Regions from separate parts of the Pseudomonas lundensis genome, predicted to be linked through region 2. Evidence: predicted binding sites of a transcription regulator. Region 2 holds the regulator's gene; the other holds the start of a gene.
The links. Region 2 encodes FliA, which starts transcription of late flagellar genes. Its sites were predicted from a motif close to CTAAAGTTTNNNNNNNNNNNGCCGNTAA; they were not measured.
Positions count from the first base shown of each region.

Region 1: a site for FliA is predicted at 4,532-4,559, ahead of flgM (flagellar biosynthesis anti-sigma factor FlgM). Genes of this name have one in related genera too.

Region 1 is NZ_CP062158.2:3,497,638-3,504,292, reverse strand. Features, by position in the region: gene IF654_RS16495 (glutamine synthetase family protein) at 83-1,324, shown strand; gene IF654_RS16490 (MFS transporter) at 1,428-2,768, shown strand; gene IF654_RS16485 (flagellar brake protein) at 2,820-3,560, opposite strand; gene IF654_RS16480 (flagella synthesis protein FlgN) at 3,654-4,121, opposite strand; gene flgM (flagellar biosynthesis anti-sigma factor FlgM) at 4,172-4,495, opposite strand; gene flgA (flagellar basal body P-ring formation chaperone FlgA) at 4,647-5,417, opposite strand; gene IF654_RS16465 (chemotaxis protein CheV) at 5,495-6,427, shown strand; gene cheR (protein-glutamate O-methyltransferase CheR) at 6,474-6,655, shown strand, end outside.
Region 2 is NZ_CP062158.2:3,118,060-3,124,714, forward strand. Features, by position in the region: gene IF654_RS14615 (chemotaxis protein CheA) at 1-1,381, opposite strand, end outside; gene IF654_RS14620 (protein phosphatase CheZ) at 1,393-2,181, opposite strand; gene IF654_RS14625 (chemotaxis response regulator CheY) at 2,203-2,574, opposite strand; gene fliA (RNA polymerase sigma factor FliA) at 2,782-3,522, opposite strand; gene fleN (flagellar synthesis regulator FleN) at 3,519-4,352, opposite strand; gene flhF (flagellar biosynthesis protein FlhF) at 4,472-5,785, opposite strand; gene flhA (flagellar biosynthesis protein FlhA) at 5,796-6,655, opposite strand, start outside.

The DNA.
Region 1 (6,655 bases), 380 kb from region 2:
TTCACTCGCGCAGCGACTGACCGGCATTGATGAGATTGAATGTGTGACGCCGGATTTGAATGGCGTTCCCCGCGGCAAAGTGATGACCGCCGAGGGGTTCCTCGAAGGGCGACGCTTGCAGATGGCCCGTGGGGTGCTGCTGCAATGCATCATGGGCGGTTACCCGGAGTCGCGCTTTTACGGCAGCGATGACGGCGATCTGGCGCTGGTGCCCGATGCCGCGCACATTCATCGCCTGCCGTGGAGCACTCCACCCCGGGCGCTGGCCATCTGTGACGCCGACGAGCTGACGGGCGAAAGTTCGCGCCTGTCGACCCGGGGCCAGCTCAAAGCCGTGATCGCCCGGTATGCCGCCCGCGGCCTGGCGCCTGTGGTGGCCACAGAGCTTGAGTTCTTTGTCTTTGCGCCCAACACCGACCCGACCCAGCCGTTCCAGCCACCGCTGGGCCTGGACGGTCGTCGTGAAGTCGGCTTCTCGGCGTTCAGCATCAGTTCCAATAACGGCCTGCGTCCCTTCTTCAATGAAGTCTATGAATGCATGGCCGCGCTCGGGTTGCCCCGTGACACTTTCATGCACGAAATGGGCGTCAGTCAGTTCGAAATCAACTTGCTGCATGGCGATCCGCTGTTGCTGGCCGACCAAACCTTTCTGTTCAAACACCTGCTCAAAGAGGTCGCGCTCAAGCATAGCCTGACGGTGGTGTGCATGGCCAAACCGCTGGCGAAAACCGCCGGCAGTTCGATGCACATTCATCAAAGCGTGGTGGAGCTGGGCACCGGGCGTAACGTGTTCAGTGATGCGGCGGGCCAACCGACCGCGACGTTCCGTCATTTTATCGGCGGTCAGCAGGCCGGCATGGCGGACTTCACCGCCTTGTTTGCGCCAAACGTCAACTCCTACCAGCGCCTCTGCCACCCGTACGCGTCCCCGAACAATGCGTGCTGGTCCCACGACAACCGCGCTGCGGGCTTGCGCATTCCTGCCAGTTCGCCGGTGGCCCGGCGTGTCGAAAACCGTTTGCCGGGTGCCGACGCCAACCCCTATCTGGCGATTGCGGCCAGCCTCGCAGCGGGCTTGCACGGCATCGAAAACCAACTGGAGCCGACCCCTGCGATTCAAGGGGAATTCGAGGTGCCTGAGGCATTGTCATTGCCATGTACCTTGCATGCCGCTCTGGAGCGTCTCAAACGCAGTCACTTGGCGAAGGAACTGTTCGGCAAGGAGTTCATCGAAGGTTACATTGCGTCCAAGACGATGGAGCTCACCAGCTTCTTTGATGAAATCACACCCTGGGAACGCCGCGTGTTAGCGGCTCAGGCTTAATCGTCCAGACGGCACAGGCTTCGGCTCAACCGTTTGAACCTGCTGCGTGCGGGCTGCCTTGGGGCAGCGCGCACGCCACTGCATGGAGTCGCGGGGAACGCCGATGCGCCAAATCTGGAAGTCTTTTAAAGCGTTGTATTTCGCCTCGCTGATGATGTTGATCGGCTCGGGCTTGCTCAGTACCTACCTTGCCTTGCGTCTGGCTGCCGACAATGTCGACGGCCTGTGGATCGGTGCCCTCATGGCGGCCAACTATTTTGGTCTGGTGCTGGGGGGCAAGATTGGTCACCGGTTGATTGCGCGGGTGGGGCACATCCGCGCGTATGCCACCTGCGCCGGGATTGTCGGCGCGGCGGTGCTGTGTCACGGCCTCACCGACTGGCTGCCGGTGTGGCTGCTGCTGAGGGTGATCGTTGGCCTGGGCATGATGTGCCAGTACATGGTCATTGAAAGCTGGCTCAACGAGCAGGCTGATGCCAAACAGCGTGGGGTGGTCTTTAGCCTGTACATGATTGCCTCGTACCTGGGCCTGGTGCTCGGGCAACTGATTCTGGTCATCCATCCGGCCCTCGGCCCGGAACTGCTGATGCTGGTGGCAATGTGTTTTGCGCTGTGCCTGGTGCCGGTGGCCATGACCCGGCGCATTCACCCGGCGCCGTTGCACCCTGCGCCGATGGACCCGAAGTTTTTCATCCAGCGGGTGCCGCAGTCCTTGATTGCCGTGCTGGGGGCGGGGTTGCTGGTGGGGTCGTTCTACGGTCTGGCGCCGCTGTATGCCACGCAGCAGGGCTTGTCCACCGAATTGGTCGGCTTGTACATGGGCTGCTGCATTTTTGCCGGGTTGCTGGCGCAGTGGCCACTGGGCTGGTTGTCCGACCGTTATGACCGGCCCCTGCTGATTCGCGTGTTCGCGTTCATTCTGGCGGTGGTGTCGCTGCCGCTGGCGATCCTGCCCTCAGTCCCCCTGGAGGTGCTGTTTATTGCGGGCTGGTTGAGCGCGCTGGTGCAGTTTTGCATCTACCCGCTGGCCGTGGCGTTTGCCAATGACCACGTGGAAGCGGATCGCCGGGTGTCACTGACGGCGATGCTGCTGGTGACCTACGGCATCGGGGCCAGTATTGGGCCGTTGGTGGCGGGGGTATTGATGAAGGTGTTGGGCAGTCAGATGCTCTACGCGTTTTTCAGCCTGACGGGCCTGGTGCTGGTGTGGCGTATTCGTCCGAATGCGGTGACCAACCTGCATCAGGTCGACGATGCGCCGCTGCAGCACGTGGCCATGCCGGACAGCATGTCCAGCTCGCCTTTGGTGGCGGCGCTTGACCCTCGGGTCGATGAGCAGGTGGTGCAGGATCAGATGCAGGACAACGTAGAACCGACGGTCGTCCCTGAAAGCGCCGAAGGCCCTCAGCCCGAGGGAGAAGGCGCTGATCAGCCGCGTGTTTGAATCACTGTGAAATCTGCACCCTCTCCCGGTGGGAGAGGGTGAGGCGCTGCCTCAATAGTCGTCGTCTTTATCGAACCGTCGCGCATCGCGCTGCAGTTGATACACAAAACGCTCGACCTGACGCTGCACGCCGCCGCTCATGTTGTGAAAGCGCATGCCGGCAAAAGTGATGTTGAGGCGTTCTTCAAAATGCAGGTAGCGCAATTCCACGGGCGTGGTCATAGGGCCGAAGGGCAGGGCGGCGTTGAAGCGCTCGTAGACTTGCCCCAGTTGCAGGCGCTCGCTGACGTCGCCTTCAAAGCGCAGTTTGCAACCCGTGGCTGAGACATCCAGCAACTTGCCTTCCAGCGGGAATTTGATTTTGTCGCCATCGACTTTCACATTCACCAGATCCGCCAGCTTGAGGGCGGCACGGAACGCATTGCGGCGCTGGTGGTAGACGATCTCGGTCGGCAACGCACCGTGGTAGCAGCGGTGGCCGTCTTTGTCGTCAATGGTCAGTTGCGTGGTGCACTCCCAGGCAATGCGAACGCCGTCATGAAAGCCTTCAACGCGAAACGGCTCACCGGCTTCAAGGAAACGCTCACCGTCACGCGGGATCATTTCGTCAAAAGCCAGGGTCGCGGTGTCGCGATCAACTTCGACCAGATAGCTCTGAAAACGCTGACTGCGTTCGTGGAAGGTGATGATCAGCGGGTCGTGGCTCTCTTGTAGCATCCGCAAATGGGCGGAAATTTCCAAAGGCGTGGTAAGCACCTTGGGAGGCTGCGGAGCATCTTCAGCATGGGACACGGTTCATCAATCTCCAGACAAAATACAACAACACGCAAAAAAGAGGCATTTTGCCAGTATGTTGCGTCTTTAGGATAGTGCGGTCACGCGGGCTCACGCCTGGCTGAAAGCGCGTGGTTTGTTGACCAGTGCGGTGGTGCCGCGGGCGTCATACAGCGTATGGGCTTCGCCACCGTGCAAAATGCGCTGCTGATTGGCTGTGATGAGTTGTTGGGTCTGGATGGCCTGGCCGTTGATCACATTGGCGGCCTGACAATCGGCCAGCACCTGATTCAATGCCTCGCTTTGGGCGAGCAGTTGCGGGCCGAGGTCCGAGTGGCTGGCCAGTTGCTCAAGCCCGCTGCGGTTGGCCGGCAATCCAAGGCCCACCAGAATTTCGCTGCGCTTGCGGCCATGCTGATCGAGCAGAATGATCAACGACTGTTTGCGCGCCAGAATGTCTTCGAGCACCAACATGTCGCGCCCTTGCAGGGCAATGGTTTCGTCCTGCAGCAAGGCGAGCAGTTTCTCGGCAGGGGCGAAGTCGTCGTTGATCAGTTGCAATAAAGTCGTGTCGTGCATGGCTGGCTCTGGAATTTAAGCGTCCAAAAGCCTGGCGCTTGCCCCAAGGGCTAGCGCTGGGCTTCCAAGTTGAGCAATTTGCTGGCAACCCGATTGCTGTCGACGGTGTAGGTGCCGTCGGCGATGGCTTGTTTCAACTCGGCCACTCGGCCTTTGTCGACAATCGGTTGATCGCGCAGCGAATCGCTGATTTTTTGCAATTGTTGTGCCCCGTCACTGAGGTGCACAGATTCACCGCTCGGGGCGCTGACGCCCGTTTGCTCCTGAGTGGCAGGGGCCGATTTAGTGGCGCTGCCTGCTTCCTGACTGCTGTTGCTGCGCGCAGTGCCGGTTAAAGGCGCGGCGTTGTTAAGGCGACTGAAGTCGATGACCATGATGGAAAACCTCTGGGTATTTGGACGCTTGCCATGTTTTCGGCCATACCCGAGAAAACTTTAGGCACGATTAATCATACGGCGACGCGCAACCGTACTGATCTGCGTCAAGCGACAGTGTAGGAAAGTTGAGAGACGTATGCCAACTGTCCTACAAAGCCACCTCCACTTGCCCCGGCCCGGTAATGCGCGCTTTGATAACCCGTTTGGAGTTCAGGTTCTTCACCCGCACCTGTTCACTGAGGCCGCCGTCGGACAGGGCTTCGCCGGGCATTCTCACCGTCAAGGTGCCGCTACGGGCATTGATCACCACTTGATCGCCCTTGCGCACCACAGCCGCTTGCTCCAGGTGCGTCAGGGTCAGCACCTGATCGGTGACCATGGGCCGCAGGAGTTTTTGCCCGACTACCAGTTCCACGGCGGTCATGTAACCCTGCGTGATCAGGCCCACGTCGCGCTCGCGCAACACCACATCGTCATCGCTGATGATCGTGCCGCGTTTGAGGGGGTGGAGCACGGTCACCACCTCGCGAAATAACTTTACCTGTGCCGGGACAAAAATGGTCCAGGGCGAGCTACCCTCACAGCGCACACGCACCGTCACGCGGCCCATGGGTTGCGCCGGGCTTTCGAGGGTGGCTGTCAATTCCTTGTCGCACTGAGCGAGGCGCAAGCGCGGATCAAGGTTATTGACCTGAATCTCGTAGCGGCCTTCTATCTGACCAGTGGCAAGGTAGTCTTCGACGGTGAATTCAAGAAAGCCTTGGGTCACGCCGATAAGCTGTGTAGGAGAAGTAAATCCATCTGCGTATGACTGTGTGCCCACGCTTATCAGGCAGACAGCCGCAAGCATACTTGCACAGCGAAGGCGCAGCGTCTGAAGGATCGGCCGGTGGCAAGAAATTGTCGTTTTTGCATTCATGGCGGATAAATAGCAAAGCCCGTGCCGTTTACCGGGCGATGTGCGTCGCAACTTAAAGTTTCTAAGGGGAACCGTGTATGGCTGGGGTGATGGATTCGGTTAACCAGCGCACACAACTGGTCGGGCAGAACCGCCTGGAACTGTTGTTGTTTCGCCTGGATGGGCCACAGCTGTACGGGATTAACGTGTTCAAGGTGCGCGAGGTGCTGCAATGCCCCAAGCTGACCGTGATGCCCAAATCCCATCCTGTGGTGTGCGGTGTTGCGAGTATTCGGGGGGCGACCATTCCGATTCTGGATTTGGCCATGGCCACCGGTTCAGGCGCGCTGAAAGATCAAAGCAGCCCGTTTGTGATTATCACGGAGTACAACACCAAGACTCAGGGGTTTCTCGTGGGCGCGGTCGAGCGCATCGTCAACATGAACTGGGAAGAGATCCATCCGCCGCCCAAAGGCACGGGGCGTGACCACTACCTGACGGCGGTGACACGGCTGGACAATCAACTGGTCGAAATCATCGACGTTGAAAAAATCCTGTCAGAGGTTTCGCCGTCATCGGAAAGCATTTCCCACGGGGTGGTCGATGTCGACACCCACACCAAGGCCGTGTCGTTGCGGGTGCTGACGGTCGATGACTCGTCAGTGGCGCGCAAGCAGGTGTCACGTTGCCTGCAAACGGTGGGCGTGGAAGTGGTCTCGCTTAATGATGGTCGCCAGGCGCTGGAATATCTGCGCAAACTGGTGGACGAGGGCAAGGACCCGTCAGAAGAGTTTCTGATGATGATCTCGGACATCGAGATGCCGGAAATGGACGGTTACACCCTGACGTCTGAAATCCGTAGCGATCCGCGCATGCAAAATTTACACATCATTCTGCACACTTCGCTGTCCGGGGTATTCAATCAGGCGATGGTCAAGAAAGTCGGCGCCAATGACTTTCTGGCAAAATTCCGCCCTGATGACCTGGCATCCCGGGTCGTCGACCGGATCAAAGAAGCAGATCACAGCTAAGGACGCAGTCCTTGGCGGTCAACACGATTTATAGAGGCAGGATCATTTGTCTACGGCTAATTTGGATTTTGAGCAGTTCCGGGTTTTCCTGGAAAAAGCCTGTGGCATTTTGCTAGGGGAGAACAAGCAGTACCTTGTTTCCAGCCGACTGAACAAGCTGATGGAACAGCAAGGTATCAAATCACTGGGTGAGCTGATTCAGCGCATCCAGAGCCAGCCCCGCAGCGG
Region 2 (6,655 bases):
CGACCAGGTTCTTGTCCAGATCGGTTTCTTCGCCCACCAGCTCAAGGGTGATTTCTTTCTTGAGCTGACGCGCCAAATCGCGAACCAGCCGCGGGAAACGGCCGAACACTTTCTTGATCGGCTGCATCCGGGTCTTCATCACCGCGGTTTGCAGGTCGGCGGTCACCACGTCGAGGTTGGACACCGCCTTGGACATGGCTTCGTCATTGCTGTTGAGGCCCAGGCGCACCAGACGGTTACGCACCAGCACCAGCTCGCCGACCATGTTCATGATGTCGTCCAGGCGCGCCGTGTCGACCCGCACCGTGGTTTCTGCTTCCGAAGCCGCCGGTTTGTCCGGGTGGGCCGCTACAGCGCGGGCCGGAGCGACCGGGCGCGCTGCCGGTTCAGGCTTGCTTGCCACGGCCGCCGCCGCTGCAGGCGCTGGCGCGGGCTTGGCCGCAGCCGGCTGGGCAGGGACTTCCGTGAACTTGCCCTTACCGTGCAACTCGTCGAGCAACGATTCAAATTCGTGGTCGGAGATGTGGTCCGGGTTGGCCGGTGCCGCATCAGCCGGCGCGACAGCCGCAGGGGCCGCAGGAGCAGAGGCATCCAGTGCATCGGCACTGAACGACCCTTTACCGTGCAACTGATCGAGCAAGGCTTCGAATTCGTCGTCGGTGATTTCGTTGCTGGCGGGCGCGGCCGGTTCCACCGGTTGAGCGGCGGGCGTCGCAGCCACGGCGTCCGGCGCAAACTGGCCTTTGCCGTGCAATTGGTCCAGCAGGGACTCAAACTCGGCGTCAGAAATTTCGTCGCTGCCCGGGGCGGATGCCGCCTGCTCAGGCGTGGCCACAGGCGTCGCCGCCCCGCCCGCCGCCGCTTGCGCTTTGACTGCATTGAGCGAGTCCAGCAACAGCTCGAATTCGTTATCGGTGATGTCACCGCTGTCTGCGGCCACCGGTTCTGACGCAGGCGCCACGGCCACGGGCTCCGGGGCGGCGGGTGCCGCTGCGGGCTCGGCCAGGCGCGCCAGCGCAGCCAGCAACTCCGGCGTCGCGGCGGTGATCGGTGCGCGCTCGCGCACTTCACTGAACATGCCGTTGACCGCGTCCAGCGCTTCCAGGATCACGTCCATCAGCTCCGAATCGACGTGTCGCTCACCCTTGCGCAAGATGTCGAACACGTTCTCGGCGATGTGACAGCACTCCACCAGCTCGTTGAGCTGGAGGAAGCCGGCGCCCCCTTTTACAGTGTGAAAACCGCGAAAAATTGCATTGAGCAGGTCGGCATCATCCGGTCGGCTTTCCAGCTCGACCAGTTGTTCGGACAACTGCTCTAGAATTTCGCCGGCTTCAACCAGGAAATCCTGAAGGATTTCTTCATCGGCGCCGAAGCTCATGTACGTGCTCCTTAGAATCCAAGACTTGAAAGCAAATCGTCTACATCGTCCTGACCGGACACGACGTCATCACGCTTATCGGCATGAATCTGCGGACCTTCACCCTGCGCCAGGTTTTTTTGCGGATTATTTTCTGCCCGCAGTGCTTCGCGGTCATGCTCGATCCCTGCGAAACGGTCAACCTGACTGGCCATCAACACCAGTTTGAGCAGATTGCTTTCAACTTCAGTCACCAGCTGCGTGACCCGCTTGATCACCTGACCGGTGAGGTCCTGGTAATCCTGAGCCAGCAAAATGTCATTCAGGTTGGCGGCGACCACGTGGCTTTCTTCTTCGCTACGCGTCAGAAAACCGTCAACCCGACGCGCCAGATCCCGAAACTCCTCGGCACTGAGCTCGCGACGCATGAAGCGTCCCCACTCTGCGCTCAAGGTTTTGGCTTCAGCGCCCAGGCCATTGACCACGGGCGTGCTGTTCTCCACCAGGTCCATGGTGCGGTTGGCCGCCGCTTCCGTTAAGCGCACAACATACGACAACCGTTCCGTGGCATCCGTGATCTGCGACACTTCTTCGGCTTGCGGCATGTGCGGGTCAATGTGGAAGTTGACGATTGCACTGTGCAGCTCGCGCGTCAGCTTGCCGACTTCGCGGTACAGGCCCCGGTCGCGGGTCTGGTTCAATTCGTGAATCAGCTGCACGGCGTCGCCAAACTGGCCTTTTTCAAGGCTGTCGACCAACTCGCGAGCATGTTTTTTCAAGGTCGATTCAAAATCGCCCTGGCTAGCCTCTTTATGCTCCATAACGCCCCCGTGGCGAGTCGATCAACCGATGCGTTCGAAGATTTTTTCGATCTTCTCTTTGAGTGCCAGCGCAGTGAACGGCTTGACGACATAGCCGTTAACACCGGCTTGCGCCGCTTCGATGATTTGCTCGCGCTTGGCTTCGGCCGTCACCATCAGCACGGGCATGTGCTTGAGTTTTTCATCCGCGCGCACGTGGCGCAGCAGATCGATGCCGGTCATGCCCGGCATGTTCCAGTCAGTCACCAGAAAGTCGATATGACCTTGATTGAGGATCGGTATCGCCGTGGTGCCATCATCGGCCTCAACGGTGTTGGTGAACCCCAGGTCACGCAGCAGGTTTTTAATGATCCGCCGCATCGTCGAAAAATCATCAACGATGAGGATTTTCATATTCTTGTCCAATTCGACCTCCAAGCAGTCTTAAAACGCGTCCAGCACCTGGGCGCGCCATTCAATCAATTCAGTAAACCTTAACCCTGTAGCCGCCACCGCCGACTGCGACGCGGATGCAGCGACCGTCTGTGACAGAAGGTCTTGCGGCCTTATCGCAGCCTGCGGCAGCGGCTACAGGGGGTAAATCGTGTGGACGGCGGCGTCTCAGCGCGCTCGCCATTCCGCCAGGCGCCCGCGCAAACGCGCGGCACACTGGCTGTGCAACTGGCTGACACGCGACTCGCTCACGCCCAGCACCTCACCGATTTCCTTGAGGTTGAGTTCTTCGTCGTAGTACAGCGCCAGCACCAGCCGCTCGCGTTCCGGCAAGTTGGCGATGGCCTCGGCCAACGCGCCCTGGAAACGTTCGTCTTCCAGGTCACGCGACGGCTCAAGGTGAGCACTGGCGCCGTCCTCGTGCAGCCCTTCATGCTCGCCGTCCTGCAACAGGTCGTCGAAGCTGAACAGGCGGCTGCCCAGGGTGTCATTCAAAATGGCGTAATAATCATCAAGGCTTAAATTGAGTTCGGCCGCAACTTCGTGATCTTTAGCGTCACAGCCGGTTTTTGCTTCAATTGCCCGAATTGCGTCGCTGACCATGCGCGTATTGCGGTGGACCGAGCGTGGAGCCCAGTCGCCCTTTCGCACTTCATCAAGCATCGCGCCACGGATACGAATACCCGCGTAGGTTTCGAAACTTGCACCTTTGCTGGCGTCGTATTTGGTCGACACTTCGAGCAGGCCGATCATCCCGGCCTGAATCAAGTCTTCAACCTGCACACTGGCCGGCAGACGCGCCAGCAGGTGGTACGCAATGCGTTTGACCAAAGGGGCGTAGCGTTCGATCAGCTCGTACTGGCTGTCGCGCGATGACTTGCTGTACATGCGATAGCCGCTTGCTGTCATGGAGACGTACCTACATTGGTTTGCTGCACCAGACGCTCAACAAAGAACTCCAGGTGCCCACGGGGATTGGCAGGCAATGGCCAGGTGTCAACTTTCTGTGCAATGGCCTTGAACGCCAGCGAGCATTTGGAGCGCGGGAACGCTTCGTACACAGCGCGCTGCTTTTGCACTGCCTTGCGCACACATTCGTCGTACGGCACGGCGCCTACGTATTGCAGGGCGACGTCCAGAAAGCGGTCGGTGACTTTGGTCAGCTTGGCGAACAGGTTGCGCCCTTCCTGCGGGCTCTGGGCCATGTTGGCCAACACCCGGAAGCGGTTCATGCCGTAATCGCGGTTCAGCAACTTGATCAACGCATACGCATCGGTGATCGAGGTCGGTTCGTCGCACACCACCAGCAGCACTTCCTGCGCGGCGCGCACAAAGCTGACCACCGATTCGCCAATCCCGGCGGCGGTGTCGATCACCAGCACGTCCAGGTTGTCACCGATCTCGCTGAAGGCCTGAATCAGCCCCGCATGCTGGGCCGGGCTCAGGTGAACCATGCTTTGGGTGCCCGACGCCGCGGGCACGATGCGAATCCCGCCGGGGCCAGGCAGCAGCACATCGCGCAGCTCGCAACGGCCCTCGACCACATCGGCCAGGGTGTATTTGGGGGTCAGCCCCAGCAGTACGTCGACGTTCGCCAACCCCAGGTCAGCGTCCAGTAACATCACTCGTCTGCCCAGCTCGGCAAGAGCCAGCGACAAGTTGACTGAAACGTTAGTTTTACCGACGCCACCCTTGCCGCCGGTCACTGCGATCACCTGTACGGGATGCATGCTGCCCATGATCTTTCTTTACCTTGTCTTACTTAGACGCGGCTACAGAGGCTGGCTGCGGGTTCCTCAACGGGAACAGGATGTGCAGACCATCAATGTAGGTACATTCCAACGTAATCATCACTGCCTCAGCCGACCCGTTTGGAAGGGCTGTGGTAGATATCAGCGAACATGTCGGCCATGGCCTCTTCGCTGGGTTCTTCCTGCATTTGCACACTCACCGCACGGCTCACCAACTGGTGACGACGCGGCAGATGGAGATCGTCCGGGATACGCGGACCGTCCGTGAGATAGGCCACTGGCAGCTCGTGGCTGATGGCCAGACTCAACACTTCACCAAGGCTCGCCGTCTCATCCAGTTTGGTCAGGATGCAACCGGCCAGCCCGCAACGTTTATAACTGTGGTACGCCGCCGCCAGCACTTGTTTCTGGCTGGTGGTGGCCAATACCAAATAGTTTTTGGACTTGATGCCGCGCCCCGCCAGGCTTTCGAGCTGCAGGCGCAACGCCGGGTCACTGGCTTGCAGGCCCGCCGTGTCCACCAGCACCACGCGCTTGCGCACCAGCGGCTCCAGGGTTTGCCCCAGCGACTGGCCGGGCGCCACATGCGTGACGGGCACATTGAGGATGCGGCCCAGGGTTTTGAGTTGCTCCTGCGCGCCAATCCGGTAACTGTCCATGCTCACCAGCGCAATGTTTTGCGCGCCGTACTTGAGCACATAACGCGCCGCCAGCTTGGCCAGTGTGGTGGTCTTGCCCATGCCTGCCGGGCCGACCATGGCAATCACGCCGCCGTCTTCAAGCGGTTCGACTTCAGGGGTGGCGATCATGCGGGCCAAATGGGCCAACAGCATGCGCCAGGCCTGACGCGGCTCTTCAATCTCGGTCACTTGCTCCAGCAAGTCGCGGGCCAGCGGGCCGGACAAGCCGATGCGCTGCAAACGGCGCCACAGATTGGCTTGTGCCGGTTTGCTGCCTTGCAACTGATTCCAGGCCAACGACCCCAACTGCACTTCGAGCAACTCGCGCAAGCCATTGAGTTCAAAGCGCATGGTGTCGAAGGCGCGTTGGTCCATGCTCGGCGCGGCCGGGGCTGCGGGACGTGGCGGCTCGTCGAACGTCGGCTCGATCAGTGGCTCGGCGGCGGTCAGGGGCAAACCGGCAAACAATTGCCGACTGACATCCGACTCGCCCTCAGCGCGCATGCTCAACTCGGCCTGGGCCGACACAATGCGCGACTGGGTCTTGCGCAGCTCTTCTTCGAGTTCGACATTCGGCACACGGGGCGCCAGCGCGGACAACTTGTAGTCCAGCGCAGCGGTCAACTCAACACCGCCAGCAATGCGGCGGTTACCAATAATGGCGGCATCAGCCCCCAGCTCATCACGAACCAGTTTCATGGCCTGACGCATATCGGCGGCGAAAAAACGCTTCACTTGCATAAACCAAACCTCAGCCGTTCGGGCCTACTGTCGCAACGATGGTGACTTGCTTGTTGTCAGGGATTTCCTGGTACGCCAGCACATGCAGGTTCGGCACGGCCAAACGGCCAAACCGCGACAACATCGCGCGGACCGGACCGGCCACCAGCAGGATCACCGGATTGCCTTGCATCTCTTGGCGTTGTGCGGCGTCGATCAACGAACGCTGCAGTTTTTCAGCCATGCTCGGCTCCAGCAGAACGCCCTCTTCCTGACCTTGCCCTGCCTTCTGCAGACTATTGAGCAATATTTGTTCCAACCTTGGCTCCAGCGTGATAACTGGCAGCTCAGACTCAACGCCTACAATGCTTTGGACGATGGCGCGGGACAAACCAACCCGCACGGCGGCCACCAAAGCGGCGGTATCTTGACTCTTGTGCGCATTGTTCGCGACGGCTTCGGCAATACTGCGAATGTCGCGCACCGGCACCTGTTCGGCCAACAGCGCCTGCAACACTTTGAGCAGCTGCGACAAGCTCAGCACACCTGGCACCAGCTCTTCAGCCAGTTTAGGCGAGGCTTTGGCCAGCAACTGCATCAACTGCTGCACTTCTTCATGACCAATCAGCTCATGAGAGTGTTTGTAGAGGATCTGGTTCAAATGCGTGGCCACCACGGTGCTGGCGTCCACCACGGTGTAGCCCAGCGATTGCGCCTGACTGCGCTGGCTGACTTCGATCCACACCGCTTCGAGGCCAAAGGCCGGGTCCTTGGCGGTAATGCCGTTCAACGTGCCGAACACCTGACCGGGGTTGATCGCCAGTTCGCGGTCGGGGTAGATCTCGGCCTCGGCCAGAATCACCCCCATCAGGGTCAAGCGGTAGGCGCTGG